DNA from 3 places in the Pseudomonas petroselini genome. Region 2 is predicted to be linked to each of the others. Evidence: predicted binding sites of a transcription regulator. Region 2 holds the regulator's gene; each other region holds the start of a gene.

Region 1 (5,026 bases), 2.7 Mb from region 2:
ACAGCGCTGGCGGCGGCCCCTGTGAGCGAAACCAAGCCTGCTGCCAGCTCTGAACAGAAGACCCTTGCGAAAAAACCGGCGCCGGCCAAAAAAGCGCCCGCTGCGAAGAAGAACGCGGCCACTGCCAAAAAACGTGCTGCGAGCAAATCCAAGGCCTCCCGTGAAGTGGCCCAGACGCAATTGCCCCCTGCACAGTTGGACCTGTCACTGCCTTCGGACATGGTCAGGCACTTGCAGCCCATCGGTACCATGCCCAAGCCCAAGAGCGTGCCCCTGCTGCCGCCGATGTTCGGCGAGAAGCCCACCGACAACAGTGCATTCCAGATCAACGGCCGCCTGCTCAGCAATGAGATGAGGCTGCAATTGCGCAATGAAGAGCGGCGCGATGTGGAAGGTGCAGCGCTGGATTTCGAATTCAAGCAGTAAACTTTTCCCCCAGACGTGACGTGTCCCTTCGACCATCTGTCGCAGACTGGTCAGTCACTTTTGTTTTCTGCGAAAAACCCCTGTTAGACCATTTTAAAACGGCTGTTTTAGGGCGTACTCTAGCCCGGCCATCCACATTGAGTCGTCGAGGACCTGCTGGTCATGAATTGCCGTGAAGGCTGTGGCGCTTGCTGCATCGCCCCCTCCATCAGTTCGCCATTACCGGGCATGCCACAAGGCAAACCGGCCGGCGAACGCTGCCTGCACCTGTCGGTCGAACAGCTATGCCTGCTGTTCGGGCAACCGGAGCGACCGGCGGTGTGCAGCGATTTCAAGGCGGATATTGAGGTCTGCGGCACCGACCAGGCCGATGCGATTCGCTTGATCGGCTGGTGGGAGCAGATGACGGCGGCTTGATGGGCTTTACTATCGGAACTTTTTTCGGAACTTCGACAATAAGGAATACAACAATGGGTTCGCTGAAACGAATGGCTGTGCTGTGCGGTTTTACGGTGTTGTTTGCTGCCACTGCCCAGGCTGAGGATTGGCAAGTCGCCAAGGATGAAGACGGTATCAAGGTGTCCCTGAGCGAAGTGGCCGGCTCCAAGTACAAGGCGTATCGCGGTGTGACCACGATCAAGGCGCCTTTGGCAAAAATCGTCGCCTTGCAGGAAGACGTGGCCGGTGCCTGTAAATGGATTCACGAGTGCAAGTCCCAGAAGCTGGTCGATAAGAAAGGTGACGAGAGCTGGACCTACACCCAATTCAAAGCCCCGTTCCCCGTGACCGATCGCGATTCCTACCTGCATATCACCACGACCAAGGCCGCCGACGGCACGCTGACGCGTAAACTCGAAGGTGTCCCGACCTACAAGCCTGAAGAAAAAGGCTACGTCCGCGTGGCTCAGGTCGACGGTTTCTGGAAACTGGTGCCAAAGGGCGACAACCAGACCGAAGTCACTTACCAGGTGCACACCGAACCAGGTGGCAGCGTGCCTTCGTGGTTGGCCAACAAATTTGTGGTGGACGCGCCGTTCAACACCTTGAAAGCCTTGAAAGAACACGCTGAAAAATAAGCGCAGTTGATCGGGTGTCTCCGACCTTGGGTGGAACGTTTGCCAAGCCCCCAAGGTCCAGATAGAGGTAAGCCCACACACGGGTTTTATCGAGGAGGCACCGATGCAAAAGTGGCAGATTACCTTCGTTGATGATCACGGCGTGCAGTCCGTTGAACAGTTCACCTGTGACCAGAAGCCCAGCCTCGAAGATGCGGCACACATGATTCGCAACAAACTGGTGCCCGTTGCCGCCGAACTGGACCTCAACGACCTGGAGGGCCGCAAGCCCGAGCCTACGGTCAAGATCCTCAAAGACCAGAACAGTATCCAGATCCTCGACATCTCTCCTGCCGCCTGAATATTCCCTGTCCACCCTTAAAGCGCCTCTGGTGGAGGTGATAGCTTCGCGCTACTCTGCAAATGAGATCAGCGAATGAATCGCTAAGGTCTGGTCTTGTCAGCTACATGCTTGTTTTCCAGCGGTGATGTTACTGCCGTAGTCCCCACGCCAGTACGGCGTGGGCTTCGGGAAGCACGGAAAGTCTATCCATCAATTTGAGGAGCACTTTTCATGAGCACAGCCTATCAAGAAGACATCAGCACCAACGTTCTGCGCCGCATGAAAGAGGGCGGCTTCGACTTTTCGCGTTTTCACCCCATTGAGTTCTACGCCATTTTCCCGGATGAGGAACGGGCGCGCAGGGCTGCGGGTGAGTTTCGCGGGGAATCCCTGAATGCCCAGGTCAGTGCGCGCGACGATGGCGCCTGGTACCTGGAACTGAGCAAAATCATGTTCGCTACCTACGACGGCATAGGAGACTTCGAGCAAGACTTTGAGGCGGTGGTCGAGCCGCTGGGCGGGATCATCGAGGGATGGGGCGTGAAGCAGGAGGTGCGTGGGTTACCCATGTAGCAGTTAGCAGTATGAGAACCACAGCGTATCGGCTGACCTTTGGGTCGGCCGATTTTGTTTGTGCTGTAGGAAAACTACTCGGAACTTGTAGCCCACTTTTCTGCACCAAAAAAAAGCCACCCAGAGAGGGTGGCCTAAAGGGAAGAGCGGTGGGCTGAACCTGTAGGACGCATCCTGTTCAGCAGATGGTTGTGATTATCCGCAGGCTTGGCCGGGCAGTGAAATCAACTCTGGCTATGCTGTTGATAGTCAAAGCCCGCGTTGCGATGAAGCGTGGGGCTGTGCACCGGGCATTCTGCGCACCAGGACGGTGCGGTCAGATTTTTATGTTTATTTAACTCACTGATTTTTAAGTGTTTATGCCGCTGGCACGGGCCTTGCGATGGTTCTTGCGTCCGGGTGACAAGGAGTTCGGCATGATCCGCACTTATTACGATGAGATGTACGATGGGGCAGGGCAGGTCCGGCCTCATTACCGCGAGTTCGCCCGCTGGTTGGCCGACACGCCTGCTGAACTGCTGGCGCAACGCCGGCGCGAAGCCGATTTGCTGTTCCACCGCGCCGGGATCACCTTCACGCTCTACGGGGACGAGCAGGGTACCGAGCGCCTGATCCCCTTTGACACCATCCCACGCAGCATCCCTGCCAGCGAATGGCGGATTGTCGAGCGCGGCTGCATCCAGCGGGTCAAGGCGCTCAATATGTTTCTCGCCGACCTGTATCACGAACAACGCATCATCAAGGCCGGGATCATCCCTGCCGAACAGGTGCTGGCCAACGAGCAATACCAACTGGCCATGCAAGGCCTGGACCTGCACCGCGACCTGTATGCCCACATCTCCGGGGTCGACCTCGTCCGCGATGGCGACGGCACGTACTACGTGTTGGAAGACAACCTGCGTACACCGAGCGGCGTCAGCTACATGCTCGAAGACCGCAAGATGATGATGCGCCTGTTCCCCGAACTGTTCGCCGCCCAACGCATCGCGCCCATCGATCACTACCCCAACCTGCTGCTGGATACCCTGAAAAGCTCCAGCCCCCTGGACAACCCCAGCGTGGTGGTATTGACCCCGGGCCGCTTCAACAGCGCGTTCTTTGAACATGCCTTTCTGGCCCGTGAAATGGGCGTGGAACTGGTGGAAGGCGCCGACCTGTTCGTGCGCGATGACCGCGTCTTCATGCGCACCACCGATGGCCCCAAGGCCGTGGACGTGATCTACCGTCGCCTTGATGACGCCTTCCTCGACCCCTTGGCCTTCAACCCGGACTCCATGCTCGGCGTGCCCGGCCTGCTCGCGGCCTACCGCTCCGGCAATGTGGTGCTGGCCAATGCCATCGGCACCGGGGTGGCGGATGACAAGTCGGTGTACCCCTTCGTCACCGAGATGATCCGTTTTTACCTGGATGAAGAACCGATCCTGAAGAATGTTCCGACCTTCCAGTGCCGTAAGCCCGACGAACTTTCCCATGTATTGGCCAACCTGCCCGACCTGGTCGTGAAGGAAACCCAAGGCTCCGGCGGCTACGGCATGCTGGTGGGCCCGGCGTCCACCGCAGCGGAAATCGAAGCCTTCCGTGCCCGTATCAAGGCCAAGCCCCACGCCTATATCGCCCAGCCGACCCTGTGTTTATCCACCTGCCCGACGTTTGTTGAAAACGGCATTGCGCCCCGTCATATCGACCTGCGCCCGTTCGTGTTGTCCGGCAAGGAAACCCGTGTGGTCCCCGGCGGCTTGACCCGCGTTGCATTGCGCGAAGGCTCGCTGGTGGTCAACTCGTCCCAGGGTGGCGGCACCAAAGACACGTGGGTGGTCGAGGACTGATGCCATGTTGAGTAGAACTGCCTCGGATTTGTACTGGATGTCGCGCTACCTTGAACGCGCGGAGAACCTCGCGCGCATGCTCGACGTCAGCTATTCGCTGTCGCTGATGCCCCAGGATGGGCGCGGTGATGGCCTGCATGAACTGGCCATGCCGCTGTTGATCACCGGCACCCTGGAGGATTACCACGCACGTCACGGTGAATTGCACGCTGAACGCCTGCTGCACTTCTTTGCTCTGGATGCGGCCAACCCGGCCAGTATCTACAGTTGTCTTGGCGCTGCACGGGCCAGCGCCCATGCGGTGCGTGGGCGAATTACCGCCGACATGTGGGAAAACATCAACGCTACCTGGTTGGATATCCGTGATATCGCCCATCAGGGCCTGAGCCGTTATGGCATGAGTCGGTTCTGTGAGTGGGTCAAGGAGCGTTCCCATCTGTTCCGGGGCGCCACCTACGGCACCATCATGCGCAACGATGCCTTCCGCTTTATTCGCCTCGGCACGTTTATCGAACGCGCCGACAACACGCTGCGCTTGCTGGACGCACGCTATGAAATGGCCGGTGACCGGGCCGAAGCCGTCACCGATGGCACTGCGCATGCCTACTATCAATGGAGTGCCTTGCTGCGGGCCTTGTCGTCGTTCGAGGCCTACACTGAGATTTATCGCGATGCGCCCGGCGCCCGGCAAGTCGCTGAGTTGCTGCTGCTGCGCGCCGATGTGCCGCGCTCACTGCGTGCCTGCAGCGAAGAGATTGACCAGATCCTGGCCAGCCTGCCCGGCATCAACGGCCGCCCGGCCC
Region 2 (5,026 bases):
CCTCAAAGGGTGAGTTTACTCACCCTCATCAAAGTAGTTATTGATCAACGCCACCAGGGCATCCATCGCTTCCTGCTCTTGTTCACCTTCTGTCTTCAAGTGAATCTTGGTGCCTTTGCCGGCGGCCAGCATCATCATGGCCATGATGCTTTTGCCATCGACCATGGACTCTGGCGTGCGTCCGGCGCGGATCTGGCAAGGGAACTGTCCGGCAACGCCGACGAACTTGGCTGACGCCCGGGCGTGCAAGCCCAGCTTGTTGATGATTTCAATTTCCAGAGCGGGCATCGCGCAGGTGTTCCTTTCAGCTGAGGTCGCGGTGGCGGACCTGGACGTTCTTGAGGGTTTTTTGCAGCACCTGGCCCAGGCGCTCGGTCAGATAGACGGAGCGGTGGTGACCGCCGGTGCAGCCGATGGCAATGGTGACATAGGCCCGATTGCTGGCAGCAAATCGGGGTAACCATTTGAGCAAGTAGCTGGAAATGTCCTGGAACATCTCCTCCACATCCGGTTGTGCAGCCAGGTAATCGGCGACGGGCTGATCCAGTCCGGACTGATCACGCAGTTCCGGCTTCCAATAAGGGTTGGGCAGGCATCGCACATCGAATACCAAGTCGGCGTCGACCGGCATGCCGCGCTTGAAACCAAACGACTCCACCAGAAACGCCGTGCCTGGCTCCGGTTGGTTCAGCAGGCGCAGCTTGATGGCATCGCGCAGCTGGTACAGGTTAAGGCTGGTCGTGTTGATCTTGAGGTCGGCGAGGTCAATGATCGGTCCCAGCAGCTTGGTTTCATCTTCGATGGCTTCTGCCAGCGAGCGATGAGGGCTGCTGAGGGGGTGACGCCGGCGGGTTTCGGAGAACCGCTTGAGCAGTGTCTCTTCGTCGGCATCCAGGTACAGCACATCGCAATGAATGTGCTTGGCCCGCACTTCCTCGAGCAATTGCGGGAATCGCTCCAGGTGGCTGGGCAGGTTGCGGGCATCAATCGAAACGGCGACCAGGGGTTGAGCCAGTTCAGTGTGGATCAACGCGCGTTCTGCCAATTCCGGCAGCAGGCCGGCGGGCAGGTTATCGATGCAATAGAAACCGTTGTCCTCAAGAACATTGAGGGCGGTACTTTTACCCGAGCCGGAGCGGCCGCTGACGATGATCAAGCGCATGGTTACTGCCCGTTCTGTTCATCCAGGACAACCTGGTACAGCGCCTCATTGCTGCTGGCGCTGCGCAGTTTGTCGCGTACGTCCTTGCGGTCGAGCATGCTGGCGATCTGCCGGAGCAGTTCCAGGTGCGCATCGGTGGCAGCTTCCGGGACCAGCAGAACGAACAGCAGGTCGACCGGGGCACCGTCGATGGCGTCGAAATCGATAGGGGCGTCCAGGTGCAGCAGGGCGCTGACAGGTGTCTCGCAGCCTTTGAGGCGGCAGTGGGGAATGGCGATGCCGTTGCCAAAACCGGTCGAGCCAAGTTTTTCACGGGCAATCAGTGCCTCATACACAGCTTGCGTATCCAGTTCGGGCACTTCACGGCCGATCAGGTTGGCAATTTGTTCGAGGGCGCGTTTTTTACTGCCACCCGGCACGTTCACGAGGGAACGGCCGGGGGTCAGGATGGTTTCAAGTCGGATCATGGGGGGAGAGTTAACGACCTGTACCTTGCATCAGGTGCAGATTCTTTTCCTTATGCTTTATGAGTTGGCGGTCCAGCTTGTCGTAGAGCGAGTCGATCGCCGCGTACATGTCTTCATGTTCCGCATTGGCGACGAGCTTGGCATTCGGTACATGCAGGGTGGCCTCGATTTTCTGCTTGAGCTTGTCGACCTCCATGATGACCTGCACGTTGGTGATCTTGTCAAAATGCCCCGCAAGCTTGTTCAACTTGCTTTCGGTGTACTCACGCAGGGGCTTGGTAACTTCCAGTTGGTGTCCACTGATGTTGACTTGCATACAGCTTCTCCTTCGTTGCCAGTGCATAACGCGACGGGTAGGAATACCCGCCACTGGTCTGCATTTTAAAACTGCCTGCGCGTCGATCTTGCCTGATCGCCGCTAGGCGAGTTTTAAAACGCATCCCGGAACGCTGTGGCCCGCCCGTCACATCAAACGCTTACGCTCGCTGGAAGGCGCGATCCCAAGGGATTCGCGGTACTTGGCGACGGTTCGACGGGCGACCTGAATGCCTTGTGCCTCCAGTAAACCAGCGATCTTACTGTCACTCAATGGCTTTTTCTGATTTTCAGCAGCAACCAGTTTTTTGATGATCGCGCGGATCGCCGTGGACGAGCATTCACCGCCTTCGGAGGTGCTGACGTGGCTGGAGAAAAAGTATTTCAGTTCATAAATACCCCGAGGGGTATGCATGAATTTTTGCGTGGTCACCCGGGAAATCGTCGATTCATGCATGCCGACCGCTTCGGCGATGTCATGCAGCACCAGCGGTTTCATCGCTTCGTCGCCGTACTCCAGGAAGCCGCGCTGATGCTCGACGATCTGGGTGGCGACTTTCATCAGGGTTTCGTTGCGGCTTTGCAGGCTCTTGATGAACCAGCGCGCTTCCTGCAACTGGTTGCGCATGAAGGTGTTGTCGGCACTGGTATCGGCGCGACGTACGAAGCCGGCGTATTGCGGGTTCACCCGCAGGCGCGGCACCGATTCCTGGTTCAGCTCTACCAGCCAGCGCTCGTTGTCCTTGCGCACAATCACATCGGGAACCACGTATTCGGCTTCGCTCGATTCGATTTGTGAGCCAGGACGCGGGTTGAGGCTCTGTACCAGCTCGATGACCTGGCGCAGGTCGTCTTCCTTGAGCTTCATGCGGCGCATCAACTGGCTGTAGTCGCGGCTGCCCAGCAGGTCGATGTAATCGGTCACCAGGCGCTGGGCTTCGGCGAGCCAGGGGGTCTTGGCCGGTAACTGGCGCAATTGCAGCAACAGGCATTCGCTGAGGGTGCGTGCGCCGATGCCGGCGGGCTCGAACTGTTGGATGCGGTGCAGGACGGCTTCGATCTCGTCCAGCTCGATATCCAGCTCCGGATCGAAGGCTTCAAGAATTTCTTCGAGCGTCTCGTCCAAGTAACCCTGGTTATTGATGCAGTCGATCAGGGTCACGGCGATCAAGCGATCGGTGTCCGACATCGGCGCAAGGTTCAGTTGCCACAGCAGGTGGCTCTGCAGGCTCTCGCCAACGGAGGTGCGGGTGGTGAAGTCCCACTCGTCATCGTCATTGCTGGGCAGGCTGCTGGCGCTGGTCTGGTAGACGTCTTCCCAGGCCGTGTCGACCGGAAGCTCGTTGGGAATGCGTTCGTTCCAGTCGCCTTCCTCAAGGTTATCCACCGTAGGGGCGGTTTCCTGGTAGGAGGGTTCCTGCACGTCGGGATTGGGTTTTTGCTCGATATTATCGGCCAGCGGGTCTGCATTATCGAAGTCGTCGCCTTCCTCCTGGCGTTCGAGCATCGGATTGGACTCCAGGGCCTCCTGGATTTCCTGTTGCAGGTCCAGGGTCGACAATTGGAGCAGGCGGATGGCCTGTTGCAGCTGCGGTGTCATCGTCAGCTGCTGGCCCATTCTCAGGACTAGCGATGGTTTCATGGCAGGGGCTTAACACCTTATTCGCCGGCGCAATGCGCCATCCACGACAGGGCGCGTGAGCGCCAAACATAAGCAAATTATATGCCTGATGTCGGGGGCTTTGCCTAGAGCGCGGTAACAATAAAAATCCGGAGGTTTTCATTGACTCCCGCGCACCTTGGCGAACAGCCGTGACACCACGGTGTTTACAGGCGGAACTCGTGACCCAGGTACACTTCCTTGACCAGCTCGTTGGCCAGGATGGTGGCGGAATCACCTTCGGCGATCAGCTGGCCATCGTTGACGATATACGCTGTTTCGCAGATATCGAGGGTCTCACGGACGTTGTGGTCGGTGATCAGCACGCCAATGCCCTTGGCCTTGAGGTGATGGATGATCTGTTTGATGTCGCCCACCGAGATCGGGTCGACGCCCGCAAACGGTTCGTCCAGCAGGATGAACTTGGGCGCAGTGGCCAGGGCGCGGGCGATTTCCACACGGCGACGCTCACCGCCGGACAGGCTCATGCCGAGGTTGTCGCGGATATGGTTGATGTGGAACTCCTGCAGCAGGCTTTCCAGCTCCTTGCGACGGCCGTCACGGTCGAGTTCCTTGCGGGTCTCGAGGATGGCCATGATGTTATCGGCGACCGACAGTTTGCGGAAGATCGACGCTTCCTGCGGGAGATAGCCGATACCGGCGCGGGCGCGGCCGTGCATCGGCTGGTGGCTCACGTCCAGGTCGTCGATCAGTACGCGGCCCTGATCCGCCTGGACCAGGCCGACGATCATGTAGAAGCAGGTGGTCTTGCCGGCGCCGTTAGGGCCGAGCAAGCCGACGATCTGGCCGCTGTCGATCGACAGGCTGACGTCGCGCACGACCTGACGGCTTTTATAGGCCTTGGCCAGATGCTGGGCTTTCAGGGTTGCCATTACTCGGCCTTCTTCTTCGGCTGGATGACCATGTCGATCCGTGGACGAGGTGCAGTGACCTTGTTGCCATTGGCGCGACCGGCGTTAGCGATCTGTTTCACGGTGTCATAGGTGATCTTTTCACCTTCCGTGGAGTTGCCGTCCGGGCTGAGTACTTTCGCCTGGTCGATCAGTACGATGCGGTTCTGCTGGGCGTGATACTGGATGGTCTTGCCGTAGCCCTTCATCGGACCGGTATCGGCAGCGGACTGCTTCTGTTCGAAGTAAGCCAGGTTGCCGACCGAGGTCACCACATCAATGTCGCCAGCCGGGGTGCGAGTCAGGGTCACGGTATTACCAGTGATCTTCATCGAGCCTTGGGTGATGATCACGCCGCCGGTATAGGTGGCGACGCCTTGTTTATCATCCAACTGCGCATCGTCAGCCGAGATGTGGATCGGTTGCTGGCTATCGTTCGGCAGAGCCCAGGCGCTCACGCTTCCCAGTGCTGCGCCCAGACCGAGCAAAATAGGGAGAGTTTTAACGAGCC
Region 3 (5,026 bases), 1.4 Mb from region 2:
ACCAGCGTCAGCGACGGCAGACCATTGGCCATGTGCACTTCGACGGTGACGGCAGGGGCTTCGACGCCGATCTGGGCGCGGCTGTGGACAATGGCGAGGGACATGCTCGTTCCTTGAAAGGGAGGGCCGCTTGCTGCGGCTTTTCAAAGGTAGTCGAGGGAGTGCAGGTGCAAGGGAGCAGACTTTTACAGGACGTATCAACGTGCAAAGGCGCTGGGGTAGTTGGCCAGGTAGGCATCGTTGGGTCGTGTGTCGGGGGCGCGCATGAACGTGCGCAAATCAGGGGTCAGGAACACCCGCAACGACGTGATGCTCAGCGCGATGCCTAACTGAGCGATCTGGCCGCTCATGGCGAAACTGCTCCCCAACAGTGCAAAGCCCGCCGCGACGCAGAGGTTGCGAGGCACTCGGTTGGCGAGCCAGCCCAGGATCGGCCCGAGCAGAATGGGAATGGACGACAGCATGCTTTTGGTGCGCAGTGCCAGGGAGACCTGATCGTCGTCTGCAAACAGCGGAATGATCGACGGTTGCAACGGGTCGCGTACGCCGGCGACGGCGCTGCTGAGCAGCATCACGGCCCCGACGCTAGCGGATAGAGCAACCATCAACAGCGCGGTCAGCAGGCTGGCCATGGAGGCCGGTTATTCGCCTGCTGGCGTCAACCGCGCTTCAAGCTCCGCTACCTTCGCCTCCAGGCTCTCCAGGCGTGCGCGCGTACGGGCGAGCACCACCATCTGGCTGTCGAATTCTTCCCGGCTGACCAGGTCGAGCTTGCTGAAGCCGCTCTGCAGCAACGCCTTGAACTGGCTTTCGATTTCATTGCGGGGCAGTGGGGTGTCACCGCTGAACAGGCGAGAGGCGTGGCCGCTCAGGGCGTCGAGGAGGTCTTTGGGCGCGAGCATGGGAAATATTCCGGAAAACTGTTGGCCGGCAGTGTATCACGCAGCGTCTATAGTCTTTTTCGTGACCCGGGCGCACGCTTTTCGCGCAGGGGGCTGGGCGGCGGCGCACTGTTTTTGTGCGCATTGTGGTCGCCAGCACCGGCGCTGGGTCGGCATAAGTGGGCAAAGGACTGATTTCAGTGATTTTTACGGAGCTGGCAAGGTTTCTGCTTAGACGATCATGACCCATGCACTGATGCAGTCGCTGTGACGAATGCAGTGCGCCGACGGATCAGGGGTACAGGTTTCGTCACCAGTGGTTCGCTGGCGTCGCAAAGGCAAATGCCGAGGCGACGATGCGTTACAAAGCCAGGCACTGCGCTTAGACTTGAGACGGGTTTGTTTTCCTGGGGCAAGTCCACCAATTCGGGAGAGAGTTTTCATGAAGCTAGTCACTGCCATCATCAAGCCGTTCAAGTTGGACGATGTACGCGAGTCGTTGTCCGAGATCGGCGTGCAGGGCATTACCGTTACTGAGGTCAAAGGCTTCGGTCGGCAGAAGGGTCACACCGAGCTGTACCGCGGCGCGGAATATGTGGTCGATTTCCTGCCGAAGGTGAAGATTGATGTCGCCATTGACGACAAGGATCTTGACCGGGTTATCGAGGCGATAACCAAGGCCGCCAACACCGGCAAGATTGGTGACGGCAAGATCTTCGTGGTCAATCTGGAACAGGCTATTCGCATCCGTACCGGCGAAACCGATACCGACGCAATCTAAGCCGCCAAACCCCAACGCCCCAGGAGAAAACAATATGACTCTGCGTAAATTCGCAGGGCTCGGAGCCCTGTTGTCCATCGTAATGCCAAGCCTGGCCATGGCGGCAGACGAAGTGGCTGCTCCAGTCCTCAATTCCGGCGACACCGCCTGGATGCTGACCGCCACCGCCTTGGTACTGTTCATGACTATCCCGGGCCTGGCGCTGTTCTACGGCGGCATGGTTCGTTCCAAAAATATTCTGTCGGTGATGATGCAGTGCTTCGCCATCACTGGCCTGATCAGCATCCTGTGGGTCGTCTACGGTTACAGCATCGCGTTCGATACGACCGGGATGGAGCAGGGCGTCGTCAACTTCAATTCCTTCTTCGGCGGCATGGGCAAGGCGTTCCTGGCGGGCGTTACCCCGGCCAGCATCACCGGGCCTGCGGCGCTGTTCCCGGAAGCCGTGTTCATCACCTTCCAGATGACCTTCGCCATCATTACCCCGGCGCTGATCGTCGGTGCTTTCGCCGAACGCATGAAGTTCTCGGCGATGCTGATCTTCATGGCTATCTGGTTCACCCTGGTCTATGCGCCGATCGCGCACATGGTCTGGAGCGGTAACGGTGGCCTGATGTGGGACTGGGGCGTGCTGGACTTCGCCGGCGGCACCGTGGTTCACATCAACGCCGGTGTGGCTGGCCTGGTGGCGTGCCTCGTGCTCGGCAAGCGCAAAGGCTTCCCGACCACGCCAATGGCCCCGCACAACCTTGGTTACACCCTGATCGGTGCCGCCATGCTGTGGATCGGCTGGTTCGGCTTCAACGCCGGTTCTGCCGCTGCCGCTAACGGCACCGCCGGCATGGCGATGCTGGTCACCCAGATCGCTACCGCTGCGGCGGCGTTGGGTTGGATGTTCGCCGAATGGATCACCCACGGTAAGCCAAGCGCACTGGGCATCGCCTCGGGTGTGGTGGCGGGTCTGGTTGCCATCACTCCGGCTGCTGGCACCGTGGGCCCGATGGGCGCGCTGATCATCGGCCTGGCGGCGGGTGTCGTGTGCTTCTTCTGCGCAACGACGCTGAAACGTAAACTGGGCTACGACGATTCCCTGGACGCCTTTGGTGTACACGGTATCGGCGGTATCCTCGGTGCGATCCTGACCGGTGTTTTTGCTGCACCATCGATGGGTGGCTTCAACGCTGCGACCACTGATATCGCGGCCCAGGTCTGGATTCAGTGCAAAGGCGTCGGCTTCACCGTGATCTACACGGCCATCGTGACCTACATCATCCTCAAGGTGCTGGACATGGTCATGGGCCTGCGGGTCACCGAAGAAGAAGAGGCTGTCGGCCTCGACCTGGCACAACACAACGAGCGCGGCTACAACTTGTAAGTACGCGAAAAAAAGATGCCCGGCTCGCCGGGCATTTTTTTGCCTGGCGTTTGTCAGTCATAACAAGCTGTACCGGTTTTCGCCTCAAGTTTGTGATGGGGCGCACACGGCACTTTTCTGCGTGCGAATGTCTTACAGCCATGTAGGCGTATTCGGCACTTTGTTTTTTCCCAGAGCGCGCTAGAATGCGCGCCGATGGGCGGAGAACTGTATGTGGCAACAGACCCTGATTACTCTGCGGGCCAAGCCCCGGGGCTTTCACCTGGTGACCGATGAGTTGCTGGCCGGCTTGCCTGAATTAAAGGCCTGTCGCGTGGGCTTGTTGCATCTGTGGCTGCAGCACACCTCGGCTTCGTTGACCGTCAACGAGAATGCCGATCCGGCGGTTCGCCGTGACTTCGAACGTTTTTTCAACTCGCTGGTGCCGCAAGGCCTTGCAGGGTTCGAACACAACGACGAAGGTCCGGATGATCTGCCGGCGCACTTCAAGGCCAGTCTCCTGGGCTGCCAGCTGAGTTTGCCGGTGAAGGCCGGCCGCTTGGCGATGGGGACCTGGCAAGGTGTTTATCTGGGCGAGCACCGTGATCATGGCGGTGCTCGTAAAGTCCTCGCCACCTTGCACGGTGATGGGGCATAAGCCACTGGTTATCCGGTGGATGTTGATTTTTTTCCCGCCGCCGTCGACAGAGGGTGAAGCTGGGCTATAACTAATCTGCTTTTCGCAAGTCATGAGGTAGAACATGAGCGACGATGATCTGGAAAACGACGAACTCGAAGTAGGTGACGAAGACGACACCGAAGAAGGTCTTGAAGCGGCGGCGGAAGACGTTGCTGACGACGACGGTGGCGATGATGCACCTGTTCCGGCTGCCAAAGGCAAAGCCAAGGCAGCGGTGTCGGTAGATGAATTGCCGAGCGTTGAAGCCAAGAACAAAGAGCGTGATGCCCTGGCCCGTGCGATGGAAGAATTCCTCGCTAAAGGCGGCAAAGTGCAGGAAGTCGAGGCTAACGTGGTGGCAGACCCACCGAAGAAGCCGGATAACAAGTACGGCAGCCGACCTATCTGAGGTCAGTCACCTGCTTGTAAGAAAAAGCCCGCCGTCGCTGCGGGTTTTTTCATGCCTGGAGGTCACTGGCGATAAAAAATGTGGGAGGGGGCTTGCCCCCGATAGCGGTGTATCAGCCAACGAATATATTGGCTGACCCACTGTAATCGGGGGCAAGCCCCCTCCCACATTTTGACCTGCGGTATTACTTCCAGCTGCGCAGCAGTTCCGGCAGTTCCGTCAGGCTACGAATTTCTGCATCCGGGCGCTTTTGCGCCTCCCAGGCTTTACCCGTCGGGTTAAACCACACCGCCCGCAGCCCGGCCTGTTGCGCCCCGGCAATGTCATCGCCTGGATGATCGCCCACATGCACCGCCGCCCCGGCCTCCACGCCACCGCGCTGCAACGCCTCCTGAAACAAGCGGGCATCCGGCTTGGCGATGCCGATATCTTCGGCGCGCAGGGCAAAGTGAAAGTAATCCGCCAGACCCACGCGCTGCACATCAGCATTGCCGTTGGTGATCACCCCGAGCAAAAAGTGCTGGCGCAGGGCTTGCAACATCGGCTCGGCTTCCGGGAACACCGTGAGCTGGTGTCGCGCGTGAATGAACGCCTCAAAGCACACATCCGCCATTTGCGTGGCTTCAGGCTGTGGATAACCGGCTTCTTCAAACGCATGCATCAACACCCGGTGGCGCAGGATGCTGATGCGGTGTTTGAGTTCTGGATGACGTTGCAGCACCTGCTGGCGCAGGCTGGCGAAATGCTCCAGGGGCAGGTCGCCGACCTTGGACGCGTTTGCCGCCAGCCATTCGCGCATCGACGCCTCGGCGCTGATGATGACAGGTACGTTGTCCCAGAGCGTGTCGTCCAGGTCGAAGGTGATCAGCTTGATACTCATGAGTCGCCGCCCTTGATGCGTTTGGCCCGTGGATGGGCGCTG

Evidence for each region. Region 2 encodes sigma-54, which starts transcription at its own class of promoters, with help from an activator protein. Its sites were predicted from a motif close to ANTGGCATNNANNTTGCTNT; they were not measured.
Region 1: the regulator sigma-54 is predicted to act here: its motif matches at 2,762-2,781, upstream of ACI512_RS27615 (circularly permuted type 2 ATP-grasp protein).
Region 3: the regulator sigma-54 is predicted to act here: its motif matches at 1,096-1,115, upstream of glnK (P-II family nitrogen regulator).

Annotation. Positions count from the first base shown of each region.
Region 1 is NZ_CP173614.1:6,000,564-6,005,589, reverse strand. Features, by position in the region: gene ACI512_RS27640 (translation initiation factor 2) at 1-426, shown strand, start outside; gene ACI512_RS27635 (YkgJ family cysteine cluster protein) at 589-843, shown strand; gene ACI512_RS27630 (START domain-containing protein) at 897-1,502, shown strand; gene ACI512_RS27625 (hypothetical protein) at 1,606-1,842, shown strand; gene ACI512_RS27620 (ribonuclease E inhibitor RraB) at 2,056-2,397, shown strand; gene ACI512_RS27615 (circularly permuted type 2 ATP-grasp protein) at 2,814-4,223, shown strand; gene ACI512_RS27610 (alpha-E domain-containing protein) at 4,228-5,026, shown strand, end outside.
Region 2 is NZ_CP173614.1:1,801,768-1,806,793, forward strand. Features, by position in the region: gene ACI512_RS08395 (HPr family phosphocarrier protein) at 16-288, opposite strand; gene rapZ (RNase adapter RapZ) at 305-1,162, opposite strand; gene ptsN (PTS IIA-like nitrogen regulatory protein PtsN) at 1,165-1,629, opposite strand; gene hpf (ribosome hibernation-promoting factor, HPF/YfiA family) at 1,640-1,945, opposite strand; gene ACI512_RS08415 (RNA polymerase factor sigma-54) at 2,093-3,586, opposite strand; gene lptB (LPS export ABC transporter ATP-binding protein) at 3,772-4,497, opposite strand; gene lptA (lipopolysaccharide transport periplasmic protein LptA) at 4,497-5,026, opposite strand, start outside; gene lptC (LPS export ABC transporter periplasmic protein LptC) at 5,017-5,026, opposite strand, start outside.
Region 3 is NZ_CP173614.1:433,535-438,560, reverse strand. Features, by position in the region: gene ACI512_RS02180 (YifB family Mg chelatase-like AAA ATPase) at 1-104, opposite strand, end outside; gene ACI512_RS02175 (hypothetical protein) at 198-632, opposite strand; gene ACI512_RS02170 (accessory factor UbiK family protein) at 642-902, opposite strand; gene glnK (P-II family nitrogen regulator) at 1,324-1,662, shown strand; gene ACI512_RS02160 (ammonium transporter) at 1,697-3,037, shown strand; gene ACI512_RS02155 (secondary thiamine-phosphate synthase enzyme YjbQ) at 3,249-3,674, shown strand; gene sutA (transcriptional regulator SutA) at 3,778-4,104, shown strand; gene ACI512_RS02145 (HAD family hydrolase) at 4,289-4,984, opposite strand; gene xerC (tyrosine recombinase XerC) at 4,981-5,026, opposite strand, start outside.